DNA from 2 places in the Pseudoalteromonas sp. ABV4_021 genome. Region 1 is predicted to be linked to the other one. Evidence: predicted binding sites of a transcription regulator. Region 1 holds the regulator's gene; the other holds the start of a gene.
What was found. The regulator sigma-54, encoded in region 1, starts transcription at its own class of promoters, with help from an activator protein. The targets are predictions, from matches to a motif close to GTTGGCACGNNNNTNGNNT.
Positions count from the first base shown of each region.

Region 2: a site for sigma-54 is predicted at 1,243-1,261, ahead of ACXAFE_RS03705 (LPP20 family lipoprotein). Genes of this name have one in related genera too.

Region 1 covers NZ_JBSWVB010000001.1:2,811,315-2,814,479, forward strand. The annotation lists gene lptB (LPS export ABC transporter ATP-binding protein) at 1-463, shown strand, start outside; gene ACXAFE_RS13020 (RNA polymerase factor sigma-54) at 542-2,038, shown strand; gene hpf (ribosome hibernation promoting factor) at 2,061-2,348, shown strand; gene ptsN (PTS IIA-like nitrogen regulatory protein PtsN) at 2,350-2,805, shown strand; gene rapZ (RNase adapter RapZ) at 2,821-3,165, shown strand, end outside.
Region 2 covers NZ_JBSWVB010000001.1:792,286-795,450, reverse strand. The annotation lists gene flgM (flagellar biosynthesis anti-sigma factor FlgM) at 1-295, shown strand, start outside; gene flgN (flagellar export chaperone FlgN) at 299-712, shown strand; gene ACXAFE_RS03705 (LPP20 family lipoprotein) at 741-1,208, opposite strand; gene ACXAFE_RS03700 (flagellar assembly protein T N-terminal domain-containing protein) at 1,320-2,468, shown strand; tRNA gene ACXAFE_RS03695 (tRNA-Arg) at 2,670-2,746, opposite strand; gene ACXAFE_RS03690 (FlgO family outer membrane protein) at 3,082-3,165, shown strand, end outside.

The DNA.
Region 1 (3,165 bases):
GATTTTTAGAAAGCTTACTGTGTATCAAAACATCATGGCGATTCTAGAGACACGCAAAGAACTTAATCGTGTGCAACGCGAAGAAGCGCTCGATGATTTATTAGAAGAATTTAACATTGGCCATATCCGAGATTCACAGGGTATGGCATTGTCGGGCGGTGAACGTCGTCGTGTGGAAATTGCGCGCGCATTAGCCGCAAACCCCAAATTTATCCTGTTAGATGAACCTTTTGCTGGTGTTGATCCTATTTCAGTGATAGATATAAAGAAAATAATTGAGCATTTGAAAAATCGCGGTATTGGCGTATTAATAACGGACCACAATGTGCGTGAAACCTTAGATGTATGTGAGAAAGCCTACATTGTTTCTCACGGCGAATTAATCGCATCAGGCACGGCCGAAGACGTTTTAAACAACCAAAAAGTACGCGATGTGTACCTAGGTGAACAATTCAGACTATAGTAATAGTTATAGGCCTTGAATTTGGAATTGAATTGTTAACTAGCGGCTTGAAATCGAAAGAAGGATTAGAATAACTACATGAAGCAATCTTTACAGCTTCGCCTTGGGCAGCAACTAACAATGACTCCACAATTGCAACAGGCTATTCGCCTGCTGCAACTGAGCACGTTAGATTTGCAGCAAGAAATTCAAGAAGCGCTTGACGCCAATCCTTTACTTGAAGAAGACATTGACTACAGTGACGATAAACAAAACAACGAAAACACTGAGTCAAACAAAGACGAATCATTAAACGGCGATGATGTTGAAGCAGCGCCAAGCCAAAGTGAAATTGAATCAAGCGACGCACTTAGCAACGAGAATATCTCTGACGATTTAGCTATGGATGTGTCGTGGGATGATTATATCAGCGCCGCACCTGTTTCTGTCAGTAACGCCCCAGCTCCTGATAACGATACTGTATATCAAGGCTCAACCAGCGAGTCATTGCAAGATTACTTAATGTGGCAATTACGCTTAACGCCGTTCAGCGACACCGACGAGATGATCGCAACCACTATTGTTGAAGCGGTAGACGATTCAGGTTATTTAACACAAAGTAGCGAAGAAATTTTAGAAGCGGTACAGCAATCTGACGACCAAGAGCAAATTGAACTAGATGAAATTGAAGCTGTGCTTAAACGAGTTCAACTCTTTGATCCTGTTGGTATTGCTGCCCGTTCGTTACAAGAATGTTTATTGATCCAGCTCAATCAGTACGACAAAAATACCCCTTGGCTAAATGAAACAAAGAGCGTAATCTCAAACCATATGGAACTTTTGGGGTTAAGAGACTATCGTACCATAATGAAGAAGACCAAACTCAAAGAACCTGAGTTAAAAGAAGTCTTAACATTAATACATAGCCTTAATCCAAAGCCAGCTGAAAGCATCATTCATGAAGAGCCAGAGTATGTTGTTCCTGATGTTTCAGTAAAGAAAATTAAAGGACGCTGGCGCGTTGATTTAAACAACGATAGCATGCCAAAGATCCGCGTGAATGAACAATATGCTGCGCTTACTCGCTCAATGAAATCAAGCACTGACAGCCAGTTTATTCGCAACCATTTGCAAGAGGCTAAATGGTTTATTAAAAGCTTAGAAAGTCGCAATGATACTTTATTAAAAGTAGCCAATTGCATTGTTGAACAACAACAGGCATTCTTTGAATATGGTGACGAAGCAATGAAGCCTATGGTTTTAAACGACGTTGCCGAAATGGTCGAGATGCATGAATCGACTATCTCGCGTGTAACAACGCAAAAATACATGCATACACCACGTGGCATTTACGAGCTTAAATACTTTTTTTCAAGCCACGTTAGCACGGAAAATGGGGGTGAGTGTTCATCTACCGCGATTCGAGCACTGATCAAAAAGCTAGTTGCGGCGGAAAATCCTGCTAAGCCATTAAGCGATAGCAAGATTACCGATTTACTAGCAGAACAAGGAATTAAAGTGGCGCGACGCACTATCGCAAAATACCGTGAGTCGCTATCCATACCACCGTCTAATCAGCGCAAGAGCCTGATCTAGACCAAATAGAAGGAAAATGCTTATGCAATTAAACTTAACAGGTCGTCACGTAGAAATTACTGATTCTTTAAGAGACTATGTCACTAACAAATTTGCAAAACTAGAGAGGCATTTTGATCACATAAATAACGTGCACGTTATTCTAGATGTTGAAAAGTTATCACAAAAAGCAGAAGCAACGATGCACGTTAATGGCGGTGAACTGTTCGCATCTGAAGCACAACAAGATATGTATGCAGCAATCGATGGTTTGGTCGATAAACTAGACCGTCAAGTAATTAAGCACAAAGAGAAACTTTCTCGCCACTAAAATGAAATTAACCGATATTATTGCTGAGGACTGCGCTAAAACCGCGGTCCTTTTTAATAGCAAAAAAAGACTGTTTGAATTTATTAGCGACCTTGCCCATCAGCAAGCACCTGATATTACTTCTCAAGAGTTTCTTGAAGCCTTGCTGCAACGCGAAAAACTAGGTAGCACGGGTATTGGTAAAGGCCTCGCCATTCCTCATGGCCGCATTGATGGCCTACAAAATACCATTGGCTTTTTAATTGTAAATCAGTCACCTATTCCCTTTGATGCTATTGACGATAAAGATGTTGATATTTTTATCGTACTGCTCATACCAGAACAAAAGTGCCAGCAACATTTGCAGACTTTAGCCACCATCGCTGATAAACTAAAAGATAAGCAGTTTTGCCGTCAACTACGTCACGCTGAAAATAATCATCAGCTATATCAAATCATTAGTAGTGAGGCGAGTTAACTAAGGGAGATGTAAGTGCAACTTATTTTAGTCAGTGGTCGTTCTGGTTCAGGAAAAACAGTCGCACTCAGAGTATTAGAAGATCTCGGGTATTATGTTGTCGACAATATTCCTGTTAATTTATTGCCTTCGTTGATCCGCTCAGTTTCAGATAAATACGATAAAATTGCAGTGAGTGTTGATGCTCGCAATATGACTAAAGAGCCAGAGGAAATAGAAGAAGTACTCGACTATTTACCTGGTTTTGCAACGCCAACCTTATTTTACCTTGATAGTGATGATAGCACGCTAATTAAGCGCTTTTCAGAAACGCGCCGCTTGCATCCGTTATCACTGAATAATATCTCCCTAGAAGAAGCA
Region 2 (3,165 bases), 2.0 Mb from region 1:
AAACAGCCAAGCAAACGTCAGGCTTGAAAGCTCTAAGCAGCAAGCGTCTGAAACTGCTAATAAACAAGTGCAAGTGAATACTGCTACGGCAAAAGCAACTAGCGACTCAGTGAGCATTACACCGCAAGCTCAACAGCTTAAAAAGCTAAATGAAAAAGCGGAGCAATCATCAGGTATTGATGAGAAAAAAGTAAACGAGCTGAAAAAAGCGATCGCTAACGGCGAATACAAAATTGATGCAGAGAAGCTTGCTGAAAATATCAATAAGCTTGAATTTAAACTTTTCGGTCGATAGTTTATGAATCTAGAACAGATATTAGCGCAACAACTTGATGAGTTGAACACTATGGCTGACATCCTAAAGCAGGAATTAGAAGCTATAGTTGCGCGTGATCATGAATCTTTGATATCTGTTGTTGAAAGCAAAGTTGCATCGTTGCAGTCAATTCAGCAACGTGACCAACACATTGCCAAATTAATCGACCAAAACGGTATTGATAAAGCTGAATATCAGCCGACAATCAGCCAAATTAATCAGGTATTAGCTGACTGCAAAAAGCAGAATGACGTGAATCAAGTAGCAGCAAATCAAAGCCAGATTGCTTCACAAAAGTTGAAGAATATCTTATTTGGTAAAAGTCATACCGGATACGACAAAACGGGCAAATCTTTCTCTCTACCTAACCCGATTGCTCGCGGGCTAAAAGCGTAATCTGAATTTACTAATAAAAAGTAACCTGCTAGTAGTAGGTTACTTTTTTTACATTTCTTGGTTTTGTTTGACCAATATATAAGTCATGTACCAATTTCATATCTAGCTCAACTTCTGTCGCATACGTATCACCCACAGCGTAGCTTTTGGTCACTTTCGCACCACGTACAACACCTTGCACACGTACTTTCAAAGTATCATTACTGGCGATCAGACCTTTAACGCTCGTTTGCGCGTCAACTTTTTGTCCGTAGACTTGTTCCGCGAGCTCACGATAAGCCTCAAGCTTTGATGCCTTCATTGCCATAATCGATTTTTGCTCGGTTGTTGTACCGGGTTGCAAACTGATCGGTGCATACCCTACCGCATACAACACGGGGTAGTTATCTGGTGTTTGGTATTCATATTCAATATGTTTATCAAACAGTTGGCTACAGCCACCTAATAAATACAAGCTCGTTACCAGAGTTGATGTTTTGAAAATTGATTTCAACATGTTGCCACCATACAAATGCATATTACATTTGATTTAGCAATTTTCGCGCCACTGTATAGTTTGGTACAGAAATTGAATATACAGAGTAAGGTTTAAATTGAGAGCTGCGCTATGCGACACCTAGTATTACTTCTTTTTATTGTGAGCTTTTCGTCTCATGCAATTTGGTATGAATCAACCGGCCAAGCCAAAATACGCAATGGTAATGTTGAGCAAGCTCGAATGATGGCAACCGAAAACGCTATTCAGCAAGCTCTACTTTTTTCAGGTGCGCAAGTGACTAGTCTGCAGCAAGTGGTTAATGGCATCTGGCAAACACCAAGTACCCAAGTTTACTCCCATGGTGCAATCGATCAGATTGAAGTAATTGATGAAATTCAATCAGACAACACGCTCTCAATTACACTTAGGCTTGATATTTTAGATAACAGTGAAACTTGCCAAAATTCATCGATTAAAAAGAATGTGGCTCTAACAAGAACCGGTTTTAAAACCCCGAGCCATGCAACTTATGGTCAAATTTTTGAATTACCAAAAGCATACAGCGAAAAGCTCGCAAAGCACTTGTATCAATTTGCCCATTTATTCAACACAAAAACCGATATCAACCGTAAGCTTAATACCAAAAACCTGTTTACCGCGCATTTTGATGCCAACTCAAGTGCCCTTATTCAACAAATTGCCGACCAAAATAACAGTCAGTTTGTCTGGATATCGCAAATAGAAGACCTATCGCTTGGTGAGCAACAGAGTTCATCGTTAGCATTTTGGCAAAATAAAGCTTATGAACGTTTTTTCTCGATTAATACGGCGCTATACAATGGCTTAACCGGCGAACTGTTAAAACAAACACACTACGATACATTTGCCACCTGGCAAACCAAAAAAACAGCACGTATCGATGTGAACAGTGAAAAGTTTTGGACCATGCCTTATGGACAAGCAATATCAGATATCAACTTAAAGCTTGGCCAAGATTTAGCAAGCTATCTCGCTTGTATTCCAGCGCAAGCACGTATTTTAAGCGTCGATCACGATACCGTGATCATTAGCCTTGGCGCTGAGAATAACCTAGTGAAAGGACAAAAGTTGCAAGTAGCACTGCGCAAAGGATTTAATCAAAAGCAGCTTATTATTAATACTGATTACCAGTTGAGAGTGACTCAGGTAAATCAAAACACCGCTATTGCTCAAGTGATAGGCGACAAACTACTCGCAAACGTACAAATTGGTGATTTGGTTACTTTGGCAAGCTTCTAAGGGGCTAGAACCAAGAGAAGCTTAGCATTTAGTTTTAATAACCTGTTCTATTGTAAAATAACTCGGAGTAAACACGTAACCTTCAAGAAATACGTTAATCACGCTGCTACATAACAATAAAAGATAGCTCGATTTAAACAACCGCTTGATGCCGTTCAAATAACAATTAAAAAGGACGGGTTAAAACTTAATAAGCGTTTATGGCGTTCCCGGCAGGAGTCGAACCTGCGACCCTTCACTTAGGAGGCGAATGCTCTATCCAACTGAGCTACGAGAACGTTTTTTGATAGTATCAAAAACGACCACAGATTAAAATATCACTATAATCAAACAATTAATGAAAGTGTTACGATAAAAACTTACGTTCGTGCTTTACAAAATAAACGCCTAAGTATCGAACCAGTTTAGCGATATAAAAAACCTAAACGTAGCCACAATTAAATTGGATTAGTGGCGCAAATATTGCTTAATTACTAATAAACGTTACCATAGCGCTTTATTCATAATGCGGTGCATTGTTAATTAGGCCTGGCGTCCGTTTTACCTAAGTTTATTATCACAAACAGAACGAATAAGTCTATTAATTCAAACTCTGTTTGGTAAAGGGTTTATTATGAGTTTAAAAGCAAAGTTACCACTAATTTCTGCATTGTGTGCTCTTGCAAGTTGCCAATCAGTTTATACTGATAATGCTGTT